DNA from 2 places in the Calidifontibacter terrae genome. Region 2 is predicted to be linked to the other one. Evidence: riboswitches for the same ligand, from Rfam matches in the RefSeq annotation. Region 2 holds a riboswitch; the other holds the start of a gene.
The links. Region 2 has a riboswitch for cyclic di-AMP ahead of ACYU98_RS13960 (C40 family peptidase). Riboswitches for the same ligand answer to the same signal wherever they lie in the genome.
Positions count from the first base shown of each region.

Region 1: another riboswitch for cyclic di-AMP. It lies ahead of ACYU98_RS05750 (transglycosylase family protein); the one in region 2 lies ahead of ACYU98_RS13960 (C40 family peptidase).

Region 1 covers NZ_BAAGZF010000002.1:623,510-630,722, forward strand. Annotated here, with positions in the region: gene ACYU98_RS05730 (ABC transporter permease subunit) at 1-274, shown strand, start outside; gene ACYU98_RS05735 (sugar ABC transporter permease) at 274-1,215, shown strand; gene ACYU98_RS05740 (LacI family DNA-binding transcriptional regulator) at 1,253-2,254, shown strand; gene ACYU98_RS05745 (serine/threonine-protein kinase) at 2,312-3,997, shown strand; cyclic di-AMP (ydaO/yuaA leader) riboswitch at 4,127-4,290, shown strand; gene ACYU98_RS05750 (transglycosylase family protein) at 4,297-5,070, shown strand; gene ACYU98_RS05755 (threonine/serine exporter family protein) at 5,147-6,610, opposite strand; gene ACYU98_RS05760 (LysE/ArgO family amino acid transporter) at 6,682-7,213, shown strand, end outside.
Region 2 covers NZ_BAAGZF010000007.1:493,613-500,825, forward strand. Annotated here, with positions in the region: gene pepN (aminopeptidase N) at 1-1,758, opposite strand, end outside; gene serC (phosphoserine transaminase) at 1,792-2,928, opposite strand; gene pdxH (pyridoxamine 5'-phosphate oxidase) at 2,962-3,642, shown strand; gene ACYU98_RS13955 (metal-dependent transcriptional regulator) at 4,158-4,847, shown strand; cyclic di-AMP (ydaO/yuaA leader) riboswitch at 5,011-5,187, shown strand; gene ACYU98_RS13960 (C40 family peptidase) at 5,191-6,030, shown strand; gene ACYU98_RS13965 (potassium transporter Kup) at 6,172-7,213, shown strand, end outside.

The DNA.
Region 1 (7,213 bases), on a different contig from region 2:
GGCCGTCGGGCCGCTGCTGATCGCATCGTTCGCGTTCAACTTCAACAACTTCGGACTGATCTATCTGCTCACCGGTGGTGGGCCGTTCAACTCCGGCAACGCGCAATTCGGGTCGACCGACTTGCTGATCAACCTCGCCTACCGGTTCGCGATCAACGGGTCGCGCCCCGACTACGGCCTCGCGTCGGCGCTGGCGATCATCATCTTCTTCATCGTCGCGCTCATCAACATTCCCGGATTCATGCGCTCAAAGGCCCTTGAGGAGGTCAACTGATGACTGCGATCCCCGGCTCCGGTGGAATCATCCCGCCGGCGGAAGGCGTTGAACCCGAAGCGTTCGCCGACGCCCCCAAGGCTCCGCGTCGCGCAGGCGGCTTCGGCAAAGTGTGGTGGCGTCACGCGCTGGCCTTGCTGGCGCTGTTCTTCGCGATCTTCCCGATCCTGTTCGTGCTGTCCGCCGCCTTGAACCCGTCAGGGTCGCTGTCGACCACCACGCTCATTCCGCGCGGAGCGACCTTCGACAACTTCCGTACGTTGTTGAACGACCCGTCGCGTCCGTTCGGCCACTGGTACAAGAACTCGCTGTTCATCGGCCTGGTGGCGGCCTTCGCCTCGACCTTCATCGGCGCGCTCGCGGCGTATGTCTTCTCCCGGATGCGGTTCCGCGGGCGCCGCGCAGGGCTGATGGCGTTGCTGCTGCTGCAGATGTTCCCGGCCCTGCTGGCCTTCGTCGGTCTCTACATCACCTTCGCCAAGGTCGGCGAGATCATGTCGCCGTTCGGGTTGAACACCGCCGGCGGCCTGATCCTGGTCTACCTGGGTGGCGCGATGGGCGGCAACGTGTGGCTCTTCAAGGGCTACTTCGACACCATCCCTAAGGAGCTCGACGAGGCGGCGCTGGTCGATGGCGCCTCGCACGCCCGCATCTTCTTCACGATGACGCTGCGTCTGGTCATGCCGATCCTCGTCACGGTCTTCATGACCGCGTTCGTGGGCGTCTTCGGCGAGTTCATGCTGGCCAGCATCTTCCTGACCGACGCCAACTCCCAGACCCTCGCCGTCGGGCTCTACCAAATGACCCAGGGCAACACGAAGAACGCGTTGTTCGGTGAGTTCGCGGCCGGCGCGTTGCTGTCGGCGTTGCCGGTTGCGGTGCTCTACCTGGTGTTCCAGCGTCAGCTGGTTGGTGGGTTGACGCAGGGCTCGGTCAAGTAGTGCGAGCTGGCTACGAGCCCATCGAACGGCAGGCGCGATGGCCAAACTGACCGAGATCGCGGCGCATGCCGGGGTCAGCGAGGCCACGGTCAGCCGAGTGTTGAACGACAAGGGCAATGTGTCGGAGACGACGCGTGCCTCTGTCCTGACCTCGGTCGACGTCCTCGGCTACGACCGGCCAGCCAAGCTGCGCCGGCGGACCGTGGGGATGATCGGGATCGTCGTCCCGGAACTGACCAACCCGGTGTTCCCTGTCATGGCGCAGGCGCTCCAATCCCGGTTCGCCGCCAACGGCTACGCCTCGGTGATCTGCACCCAAGCTCCCGGGGGAACCCAGGAGGAGGACTACGTCGAGCTGCTCCAGGAGCGCGGCGTCGCCGGCCTGGTGTTCGTCAGCGGTCGCCACGCCGACCTGAGCGCCGACACCGCGATGTATCAGGAACTGGTCGATCGCGGCCTTCCGCTCGTGACGATCAACGGGCCGCGCGACGAGCTCCTGGTGCCGTCGATCGCGACCAACGAACAGGCCGCCGTACGAATGGCGTTGGGTCATTTGCGTCAGCTCGGCCACGAACGCATCGGGTTGGCGACCGGCCAGTCCCGGTATGTCCCGAGTCGCTCCAAGCTCGCCGCATTCCGCGACCAGATCACCGAAGCCGGGCTGACGTCATACGTCGAGCAGACCTGGTTCTCTCTCGAGGGTGGCGAACTCGCCGGCCGCCGGCTGGTCGATCGTGGCGTGACGGCGGTGATCTGCGGGTCCGACCTGATGGCGTTGGGCGTCGTACGAGGCGCGGAGCAAGCTGGACTGGTGGTGCCGACCGACCTTTCGGTGATCGGCTACGACGGGTCGTTCCTGGCCCAATACGCCTCGCCGGCGCTGACGACTGTGCGGCAGAACATCGAAGGAATCACCGAAGCGACCGTTAACGCGCTCACCGAGCAGATCACCAGCCACCGCACCCCACCCGGTGAACTGCTGTTCGACCCGGAGCTGGTGGTGCGCGCGTCCACCGGGCCCGCAGCGACCGGTTCCTGATCCGCCACTGTGGCGCGGCTGTGCGATCGGTACAGCTTTCCCACTTAACGTGGGGGTATGAACGGCGACCCGCAGGACCCCACCCAGACGACGACCGGCACCCATCGGCTGCCTGTCGCGCGGGGGCGGCTGCCGCGGGCGGCCGACCCGACGGAGGTCGTTCCGCAGCAGGTCCGGCTCGGTCCGTACGTGTTGTTGGAGCAGTTGGGCGAGGGCGGCATGGGTGTCGTCCACCTCGCAAAGGCACCCAACGGTGACGATGTCGCGATCAAGGTGCTGCGCTCCCACGTCGCCTACGACTCCAAGGCCCGAGACCGGCTGCGCCGCGAGGTCGAGACCCTCTCCCGGGTGCGTGCGCCGGGGATCGCCCAGGTCGTCGACGCCGACGTCGACGGGGACCACCCCTATCTGGTCACCCAATATGTTCCGGGGCCGCCGCTCGACGAGGTCATCGACGGGCGCGGGCCGTTGGACCCTCGCCAACTTGCCGCGCTCGGTCGCGGACTGGCCGAGGCCCTGCGCGCCATCCACCGCTCCGGGGTCGTCCACCGCGATGTGAAGCCGGGCAATGTGTTGATGGTCGGTGACGAACCGGTGCTGATCGACTTCGGCATCGCCCACATCGCCGACGAATCCCGCCTGACCCAGACCGGCTTGGTGATGGGCACCCCCGGCTACTTGTCACCGGAAATCATCGACGGCGCCGACGTCGGGGCCGCCACTGACTGGTGGGGATGGGCGGCAACGCTGGCCTACGCGGCCTCAGGCCGAGCCCCGTTCGGGAAGGGCCCGATGCCGGTCGTGCTCGACCGCGTGGCTCGCGGACAGGCCGACCTCAGTGGGGTCGACTCACGGATCCGGCCGTTGCTCGGCGCCGCCCTCTCGCCCGAGCCTGGCGATCGGCCGACCTCGGCGGAGATCCTGCAGGAGCTCGACGTGTTTGCCCGCGGCGGCACCACCGGTGCCATCGTGCAGCGCCGGGTGCCCCACCCCGCCACCACACCCTTGCACCGCAAGGCCGTACCCGTACGCCCACAGCAGCCGCCGACCGACCACCTCGCCGCTCCGGCGCAGCCAGGATGGGATCAGGGTGTTGTCGGTCGTCCGCGCGACCCACGGATCGGGCAGCCGGCCCGCAGCTGGACGTTGCTCTGCCTCGCTTTGGCCGGCGCTGGATTGGCCACGATCCTGCCGATCGTGGCCTGGGTGATGGCGTTGGGTTGGGTCTTCGCCGCGCGGTGGAACGACAAGACGATTACCTCGATGGTGTTGCGGCAGTACGCCGCTGGCAAGCGCCGCTCGGACACCGCGATCGCGTGGGCGCTGTCGCCCTGGCACGCCGTCGTGGCGGCCTTCTCGACTCTGTTGGTCGTCATTGTTCCGGCGTTCCTGGGCGCAGTCGCGGGGGTACTGACCGCCATCGCCGAGGCCGTGGGCGGGCTGACCGCGTCGGTTTATGACCGGCCACTGGCCATCGGTGTCGGCACCCTCGTCGCGCTGTGGGCATCGTGGTGGGGTCCCGGAGGCACCGCCACCCGGCGCGGGTCGCGCACCCTCGTACGAGCTATTTCGCCGAACCGGCAGATTGCGACAGGACTGGTCATCGGGTTGGCAGCGGTCGCCGTGTTGACCGCGCTGTTGGCGTTCTCCCACCTGGACTCGCCGCTGAACTGGTGGCCGTATTCCAGCGGCAACCAGGTGCCCGGAAGTGATCTGATTCCGAGCATGCCGTCGGGCTGGTGACCAAATCTTTGTTGAACAGTTGTCCACAGGGGGTTGGCCGCCCCCTCGTTCACCGGTAACGTATCGGCAGCCTCACCGGAAGCCGACACACCGATTTCCGGATAACTTCACACATTCCGTCAAATCGTTTGTGTCCAGATGCCGAGCCTCAGGACACAACCCGCAACCGCGGGTGAGGGCGGGGGACCCACTACTGACCCACCGTGGTCTTGGGGTGAAGCCGGAACCAACCGGCCGGACACCTTTCCGTCCGAACCCGACAGCTAACCCCGCAGGCATCGTCTGGAAAGGACACCCCCTTGGCATACACCCCCCGACATTCAGCTGTCCGACAGTCCATTGCGGGCCGCCGCGTTGCCGGCGTGATGATGCTCTCCGCCGCAACCGTCGGCACCGGGGCCGCCACAGCGCACTCAAGCGCCGACGCGACCACCGTCATCAAGACCGCGACCCCGTGGAACGTCTGGGACCGCGTCGCCACCTGCGAGTCGACCAACAACTGGTCGATCAACACCGGCAACAGCTTCTACGGCGGTCTGCAGTTCACCCGCTCGACCTGGACCGAGTTCGGCGGCGGCCGCTACGCCGCCCGCGCCGACCTCGCCTCCCGTGAGCAGCAGATCCTCATCGCCCAGAACGTGCTGCGGGTGCAGGGTCCGGGCGCTTGGCCGGTCTGCTCCAAGCGTGCCGGTCTGACCGTGGCCAACGGCCTCGCGGTGCAGATCGGTGGCGGTGGCAGCAGCACCCCGCCGCCCACCACGACCCAGCCGCCGACCACCACCCAGCCGCCGTCGCGTAGCACCACCCGTGGTCTGGCCGTTGACGGTGTCTTCGGTCCGAACACCACCCGCGCGGTGCAGAAGTGGGTCGGCACAGCGCAGGATGGTGCTTTCGGTCCGATCACCACCCGTGCGCTGCAGCGCAAGGTCGGGGCCTACCAGGACGGTTGGATCGGTCGCTACGCCGTGGCCAAGATCCAGACCGTGGTCGGCGCTCCGCACAACAACGCGAGCTACCTCGACCCGACGACGGTGAAGTACCTCCAGCGTTACCTCAACGCTCACGTGATGTAAGTCCGGCAAATCTTTACCGGCTCTCGCGGCTGAAACCCCCGGCGCAATCGCCGGGGGTTTCACGCATTCCGGGTGGTCAACGTGGGAGGCGAACTCGGTGGCTGCGTCGCAGCCGGCGTTTGGTGAGCGTCTCCGGGCGGCGCAAGCGGCCAGGCAGAGAGCCGAGGGTGACCCCGGAAGCGATCGACAGACCCACCAGCACCGCGCCGAACAGCGTGGAACCGCCCCGGGTCGGGTCGCTCTTGTAGGCCACCAACTCAAAGACGCCGCGGTAGACCAGCAGACCCGGCAGCAGCGGCACGATCGCCGACGTCGCCAGGGCCAATGACGGCACCCGTTGGCGGATGCCGAACAGGGTCGCGAGCGCACCGATCACCAGGGCCGCGAACATTGCCGCCCACTGCGCCGAGATGTTGTGGTCGACCAGCGTGGAGTTCACTACCCAGGCGAGCATCGACACAATGGTGGCGATGACGACCGTACGAGGGCCTGCGTAGGCAGAGACCGCGAATGCGAAGGTGATCGCTCCCGCACAAAGGACGCCGACGGCCGGGTTGCTGGAGAACTGCAGGCTCGGGGTGATCTGCATGTCGACACCGAGTTGTTCGGCGAGCGCCAGGACCCCGAGAACCCCCGCCACGATGCCGCCGGACAGCAGCAACACTTCGAACGTTCGACCGGCAGCGGTGATGTAGAACCCGTCGATGGTGTCTTGCGCCGCACCCACCGCGGCGAGCCCGGCCAGCAGCGCGACCACCCCCGAGGCCACCACGACGGAGGGTTTCATCTCCTTGAACGCATCGATCCCCAAGTTGTTGGCGAGCAGGTTGATGATCACCGCCGCGAGGGTGGGCAGAGCGGCGCCCGCGGCCTGGGCGAAGAACGCCGGCACGTTAGCGCGAGTCAGTTGGCGCACCAGCAGGTGTACGCCGGTCGTGGTGAATGCGGACAGCAGGATGAGTGGCCATTCCCCGGCCAGCAGGGCGGCAATCGCCGCGCCCATCACCGCGGAGGCGAACAACAAGATGGCCCGCGAATAGGGGTGCGGCATGTCGATGATCGAGTCGAGCCGCTCGTGGGCGGAGCCGAGCTCAAGATCACCGGTCTCTGCCTCTCGTACGAGGCGCTGCAGCTGCTCGAGGCGGGTGAAGTCCTGCTGCATCACCGCCGCGATGCGCATCACCGTGATCGGGTCGCGCTGCACTCCGCGGTGGTGGGAGATGGTGATCGAGGAGTAGGTGATGTCGACGTGGATCGACCGGACGCCGTACGCGTGGGTAAGGCGGAGTACCGCGGCGGTGACGTCGGCGGCGGAGGCACCCGTCGAGAGCATGGCTTCACCGACGCGCAGTCCCAGGTCGATGACCAGACGGACCAGGTTGTCTTCCGGGCCGCCCTCCTGGCCGCGCAGGCCGATCGGCACGGTGGGCCGGCCACCAGCGATGGCTCGCCGCGCTCGGGCGGAGAACTGACGGGGCTGCTGAGGATTGATCGGGAGCGGGCGGCGACCACCGGGGTCGGGGAACTGCTGATCGGTCACCGGCCAACTCTCCCATCGCGAACTGTGTCGCGTTCACCGGGCACGCACAGCGCAGATACATTTCCAGCGTGATCGATGCTTACCTCACCGGCCTGCTGACCGGGCTCGGCCTGATCGTGGCGATCGGAGCCCAGAACGCGTTCGTATTGCGGCAAGGCGTCCATCGTGAACACGTAGGCGTTGTGGTGGTCATCTGCGCGGTCAGCGACGCGGTGTTGATTGCGCTCGGTGTCGCAGGCGTCGGCGCGGTGGTGGCCAGTCACCCGACCGTGTTGACTGTTCTGAAGTGGCTCGGCGCCGCGTACCTGGTCTGGTTCGCCATCGGCGCGTTCCGCTCGGCGCTGCACCCCAGCGGTCTGGAAACCGGTGTCGAGCGCAAGTCGCTCACGGTTCGCTCCGTCGCGCTCACGGCGCTCGCGTTGACCTATCTCAACCCACACGTCTACCTCGACACCGTGCTGATGCTCGGCAACTTGGCCAACCAGCACGGCCACAGCGGGCGATGGTGGTTCGCCGGCGGCGCCGCAACGGGGAGCGTTTTGTGGTTCAGCGGGCTTGGCTTCGGTGCGCGCGCTGTCGCGCCGTGGATGGCGCGGCCAGGGG
Region 2 (7,213 bases):
GAAGATTCGTACGAAGTCAGCCGGCGGGATCTGCGCGTCGCGGGCCTGATTCCACAATGCCGTCCAGACCGCACCACGCTGAAGGTCGTCGCCCAGAGTCGAAAGGTGCTGTTCCGCGGTCGCCCGCGAGCGCTCGTCCAGTCGGCTGATGCCGTAGGTGAGGTCGCCCGCGTTGACGATCACCAGATCGGCGGACTTGCCGACCGCGGCCGGCAGCATCGCCGTCGGACCCTCAAGCAGCACCAGCTCATCGAAGGTCTGCTCCAACCGGCCCGCCTTGACGACGTGGCCAGCAACCCGCATCCGGTGCGGGCGGATGACGTCGCCAACGGATGACTGCTCCAGCGTCAGCGCGGTGATCTGCGCCCCGTCCCGTTCGACGGTCGCGGTCAGTCGTGAGGGATAGGTGGTGTGCAGCCATACCTTGGCCCATTGGTCGAGGTCGGCATCGGTGTGAGTGGCAAGGGCGGCGAGCAGGTCGGTGAAGCGGGCAGTGCCGAAGGCGTGGGCCGCGAAGTAGTCGCGGGCTCCGGCGAAGAAGGCATCGCGGCCGATGAACTCCTGCAGCTGACGCAACACCGAGGCGCCCTTGGCGTAGGTGATCCCGTCGAAGTTCTGCCGGGCCGCCTCGAGGTCGGGAATGTTTGCGATCACCGGGTGGGTGGTCGGCATCTGGTCAAACCGGTAGGCGAACGCCTTACGACCGGAGGCGAATTGCAGCCACGCCTGATCGAAACGGGTGGCTTCCTGGCTGACCTGATAGCCCATCAGATCGGCGAACGACTCCTTCAGCCACAGGTCGTCCCACCACTGCGGGGTGACCAGGTCGCCGAACCACATGTGGGCCATCTCGTGGAGCACGACCTCCGCGCGCGAGGTGCGGTTCATCACCGTGGCACCGCCGCGGAAGAGGTAGTCCTCCTTGAAGGTCACCAGCCCGGGGTTCTCCATTGCGCCGAGGTTGTATTCGGGCACGAAGATCTGGTCGTACTTCCCCCAGGGGTAGGCGAAGCCGAAGTTCGCGTCGTAGAAACCGAGACCAGCGGTGGTGAGCTCGAAGATCTCCTCGCTCTCGAGGTGGTCGGCCATCCCGCGCCGACAGAGCAGGGTCAGCGGCACCTGCTGACCGTCGTCGCTGATCCACTCGCTGTCGACCCGGTGGTAGGGCCCCGCGGCAACTGCCACCAGATAGCTCGACAGCGGCGGGGTCGGTGCGAAGGTCGCCGTTGCCGCATCCGTGGCGCTGTTTTCTTCGCGGGCGACCTCGGGCTGGTTGGACCGGATTTCCCAGTCTCGCGGCGCGGTGACGACCATTGTCCAGCGCGCCTTGAGGTCGGGCTGCTCGAAGCAGGCGAAAATTCGGCGCGCATCGGTGGGTTCGCAATGGGTGTAGAGGTAGGTCCGGCCGTCCTGCGGGTCCAGGAAGCGGTGCATGCCCTCGCCGGTGCGGCTGAATCGGCACCGCGCCGTGACGATGACCGTGTTGTGACCGGCCAGGTCGTGCAGCAGCAGGCGAGCACCGTCGTAGGCCGGCTCGATCGCGGCACCGTTCAGTTCGACCGCCTCGATCTCGTCGGCGACCAGGTCAATCCAGGTCGCCGGGCCGGTCGAGTCGAACACCAACGTCGTACGCGAGGTGAAGGTCGCGCTCTCGGTCGGGGCGGTCGTCAGGTCGAGCTCGACGCGGGCGGCGGTGACAGTGATCTGGTCACCCCGCGCGTCGCACTCCTGCCAGGTCAGGTTCAGGTCTGCGCTCACGAGGGACGAGTCAAGCACGACCGGTGATCCCGTTCAGCCCAGGGCGTCGACCACGAAGTCGATGCACTGCGTCAGTGCGGTGACGTCGGCCGGTTCGACCGCCGGATACATCCCGATCCGCAACTGATTGCGGCCCAGCTTGCGGTAGGGCTCGGTGTCGACGACACCGTTCGCCCGCAGCGTCGCCGCAACAGCGGCGGCGTCGATCCGATCGTCGAGGTCGATGGTGCCGACCACCTGCGAGCGGTGGGCCGGGTCGGAGATGAACGGTGTCGCGTACGGATTGTGCTGCGCCCAGTCGTACAACCGGGTGCTGCTGTCGGCGGTGCGCTGCGCGCACCAGGCCAGGCCGCCCTGGTCGAGCATCCAGCGCAACTGTTCGCGCAACAGAATCAAGGTGGCCAGCGCCGGGGTGTTCAGTGTCTGGTTCTTGCGTGAGTTCTCGATGGCCAGCTGCAGGCTGAGCGAATCGGGGATCCAGCGGTCCGAGGCGGATATCCGTCCGGCTCGCTCGATGGCAGCGGGGGAGAGCAGCGCAATCCACAAGCCACCGTCGGAGGCGAAGGACTTCTGCGGTGCGAAGTAATAGGCGTCGGTGGCGCTGACGTCCAGCGTGATGCCGCCGGCCGCGGAGGTGCCGTCAACGACGGTCAGCGCGCCGTCGGCCGGAACCCGGCTGACCGGGACGCTGGCGCCCGTCGAGGTTTCGTTGTGGGCGGTCGCATAGAGGTCGACGCCGTCGACCGGCTGCAGATCGGCGACGCTGCCCGGCGCCGCGTTGCGAAGGTCGGGGTCCTGCAGGAAGGGAGCCTTCGTGGTCACCGTGGCGAACTTCGAGCTGAACTCGCCGAACACGGCATGTTGCGACCGCTGCTCGACCAGTCCAAGGGCCGCGACGTCCCAGAAGGTCGTCGAGCCGCCGAGGCCGATGATGACTTCGTAGTCGGGGGGCAGTGAGTAGAGCTGCGCGATGCCCTCGCGCACCTCGCCGACCAAGTCGAGCACCGGCCGCTGGCGATGGCTGGTGCCCATCACCGAAACGCCGTCAGCGACCAGCGCGGACAGTTGCGCCGGGCGCACCTTGCTGGGGCCGCTGCCGAAACGGCCATCGCCGGGCAGGAGGTGGCGCGGAATCTGCGGGGGCTGCGTGGTCCGAGGGGCATCGCTCACGGCGTCGATCTTGCCAGCGCGTACGTTGATCGCATGGAACCGATCGAACGGTGGGACTACGCGGGCGAGGGCTTGGACGAGCGGGATCTGCCGGCGGCGCCGCTGCCGCTGATCGAGGCATGGCTGCACCAAGCCCACCAGCGGCAGCAGGAAAAGGGTGATGTTCCCGAGCCCGACGCGATCAGCGTGGCGACCGTCGACGGTGACGGGCAGCCTCGTGTCCGAACGGTGTTGATGCGCTATCTCACCGCCGCCGGTCCCGGTTTCTACACCAACCTGGACTCTCGCAAGGGCCACGACCTCGCAGGAAACGCGCGGGTGGCGGGCACCCTCACCTGGACCTCGATGTTCCGCGCCGTTCGCTTCGCTGGTGTCGCCAGGGAACTCGACCGCGACACCGTTCGGGACTACTTCGAGAGCCGCCCGTGGGGCAGTCGAATCGGCGCCTGGGCCTCCCAACAGTCGCAGCCCATTGGCAGCCGCGCCGATCTCGAGCGACAGGTCGCCCAGTTCGAGGCGAAGTGGCCAGACACCGGCAGACCGGACGATGTTCCGCTGCCGGATCGGTGGGGTGGATATGTGATCGACTGCACCGAGGTCGAGTTCTGGGCTGGCCGTTCCTCCCGGTTGCACGACCGCCTGGTCTTCGTCCGTCAATCCGAAGGGGATCTCGCGACCCCGGGTGCCTGGCGGGTCGAGCGCCGCCAGCCGTAGCGCTGGGTCTGCGAACAGGCGTGAAGAAGCCCGTGGGATTGCCGGATATTTCCGGCGGTGCAATGGACGGGTCGCACACCCACGGGCTTCGGCGGTTGCGGTGTTTTCACTCCGCTCGTCCGGTGTCGGCCACACGAAGGGCGGCTGACGGTTCCGGTTGCGCTAGTGCGCAACCACCTCACGCGTCCGATGAGAAATCATGCTTCGGACCACCTCCTTTCTCGTGTACGGCCGACGCTACGCCGCGGCGGAAGCGGTCGCAATGGATATTTCGGTGGAGGTGGATTCGCCGCCCCGGCGAAGTCAGAAATGTCCCGGAACGAACTCGGCCGGCACGCAGAATGCGTGCCGGCCGAGGAGCCAGAGGCTCGGACGAAGGTGCCAAGGGGGTAGCACCCCGTCGAGAGCATTTATACGGCATCCAGCATGCCGCAGGTATCCATTTCAAGAACTCTCGCCGGGCGAAATTCGTGGGTGCTGGCGATCCTGTCGGTGCCGAGTGGCAGGCTGGAGCCGTGAGCGACCTCATCGACACCACTGAGATGTACCTGCGCACGATCTTCGACCTTGAGGAGGAGGGGATCGTGCCGCTGCGCGCGCGCATCGCCGAGCGGCTCGGCCACTCCGGTCCCACCGTGTCCCAGACCGTTGCTCGGATGGAACGAGACGGTCTGGTGACCCTGGCCGGAGACCGCCACTTGGAACTGTCCGACCACGGCCGCCAGCTGGCCACCCGTGTCATGCGCAAGCACCGCATCGCCGAGCGACTTTTGGTCGATGTCCTCGGACTCGAACTGGAGTTCGTCCACGACGAGGCGTGCCGGTGGGAACACGTGATGAGCGAACGTGTCGAGCGCAAGATCCTCGGACTGCTCGACAACCACGAACTGTCGCCCTTCGGCAACCCGATTCCGGGTCTCGAGGAGTTGGGCGAGAAGGCCACCCTCGTTCAATTCCGTGACGGTGTCGCGCCATTGATCGAGCGCGTCACCGAGGTCGAGGCCGACTTCGTCGTGCGGCGCATTGGCGAGCCCGCCCAGGCCGACCACGACACGCTTGCAGTCCTCACTGGCGCCGCGTTGGTGCCCGGCGCGGTCGTGACCGCTCGCCGCGAAGGCGACCGCGTTGTCGCTCAGGCGACCGGGTCCGGTGGCGCCGTCTCACTGCCGTTGGATGTCGCCCACCACGTCTTCGTCGACGTCTGATTGACACTGCTCCGTCGAGAGTTCCGACCGCCGGCGGATAAACGTGATCTTGTCCACAGCCAGCCCGCTCGTTTGGGTGCTGGAGGGGTGCCTCAGTTAGCCTCGACGACGGTCGTCCCACCAGGGATGGCCCCACCGGGTGTAGCCGAGTCCTGCCCGTCCGGTCGGAGTTATGCAACCCGCGGGCAGGAGCGGGGGACCCAATTGTGGGCGGACCTTGGTTCGTCCTTGGGGCTAAGTCGTTGTGCCGCACCGAATTCGGGGGAGACGTGCGCGCAGCGGCCGGTGGAAACCTCCCCCCGAGCCCGACAGCTCACCTCGTAGGCGCACGAGAGGCTTTACTGTGTCTTTTTTTGCTAGCCGTGGGCGCCATACCTCGCCCACCAAGTTCACGACGTCCGTTCGGGCCACCGCCCTGATGGCCGCTGCTGGCGGCATCGCAGCCACCGCGGCGGCGAGCAGCAACACCGCTGTTGCAGCCACCGGCAATGTTTCGATGACCGCCGCTCCGGCGCAGGTGGCCCCGGCCGCCGCCGCTGTGGTGCAGGCTCGCCCGGCATCGCTGCAGCAGACCGCTGCCGCCGCCCCGCAGCTGAACCTGGTTTACGCCAAGCGACTGGTCGCCCAGCAGCACGCCAAGACCACCCCGGCAGCCGCCACCACGCAGGTCTCGCGATCGAGCCAGCGTCCGACCCAGTCGGCAACGCGTCCGGCGCAGGCTCAGTCGACCACCCGACACAGCGCCACCACCGCGCGTGCGACGGCCACCACGACCCGTACGAAGGTCGCTACGACCACTCGTGCGAAGGTCGCGGCGCCGAAGACGACCTCGACGGTTGATAACACCCCGGCCACCGGCGGCATCGTCTCGATCGCGTCGCGCTACATCGGCGTTCCTTACGTGTTCGGTGGCAGTTCGCCGTCCGGCTTCGACTGCTCGGGTCTGACCCAGTACGTCTTCGCCCAGGCGGGCATCTCGATCCCGCGCACCGCGAGCGCCCAGGTGGCCGCGATGCGTCACGTCAGCAACCCCCAGCCCGGCGACCTGGTCTACTTCGGTTCGCCGGCTCACCACATCGGCATCTACGTCGGTGGCGGCAAGATGATCGCTGCGCCCTACCCGGGCCAGAGCGTTCGCCTGCAGCCGATCTGGGACACCCCCACGGGCTACCTGCGCGCCTGATTGCCAAGCTCCCTCGGAGCTTTGAACGGCCCGTTCCGCTGCGGCGGGGCGGGCCGTTGCGCATTCTGCCGCGACCCTTCGGGCGATGACCTGCGTCACGTAGGTTCGGCTGGCCTGCAACACCCCGACTGGGGGTGCACAATGTCGCGAGTGACAGCAACCAAGTCCGGCAAGGGCGCCGCGCACAAAGCCGGTGGTTTCGCCATGATGATCGGCGCGCTAGGCGTCGCCTTCGGCGACATCGGCACCAGCCCGCTCTACGCGATGCAGGCGGTATTCAGCGAACACCACGGGGCGGTGAAGCCGACCTCATTCGACGTCTTCGGCATCATCTCGCTGGTCTTCTGGTCGATCACCGGCATCGTCAGCGTGAAATACATCGTCTTCATCCTGCGCGCCGACAACGACGGCGAGGGCGGCGTGATGGCGCTTTCGCACCTCACCCGCCGCAGCGTGAAACCGGGCGGCAAACGTTTCAAGGTGATCGTGACTCTGGGGGTGATCGGCGCCGCGCTGTTCTACGGCGACTCGGTGATCACGCCAGCGATCTCGGTGTTGTCGGCGGTCGAAGGTGTCGGTATCGCCGCGCCAAGTGTCGACCATCTGGTCTTGCCCATCGCCTGCGTGATCATCGTGGTGCTGTTCACGATTCAACGGTTCGGAACGACGGTGATCGGCCGGGCCTTCGGACCGGTCATGGTGGTCTGGTTCGTCGTCGTCGGTCTGCTCGGGCTGCCCCACATCATCGACAACCCGCAGATCCTGCGGGCGTTGTCACCGTCGTACGGCATCGAGTTCATCGTTCACAATCCGGGAATCGCGTTCATCGCGATGGGTTCGGTCGTCTTGGCGATCACCGGCGCCGAGTCCTTGTACGCCGACATGGGTCACTTCGGGCGCCCGCCGATCAGCCGCGCCTGGTTCTTCCTGGTGATGCCGGCGCTGACCCTGAACTACCTGGGGCAGGGCGCGATGATCCTCGCCGACCCCGGCAAGATCGACAGTCCGTTCTTCCGGATGGCGCCGAGCTGGGCAAGCCTGCCCCTGGTCGTGCTGGCCACGTTGGCCACCACGATTGCTTCGCAGGCCGTCATCTCCGGCGCCTATTCGATGTCGCGGCAGGCGGAGCGGCTGGGCTATTTGCCGCGGCTCACCGTGCGCCACACCTCCGAGAGCGAGGGCG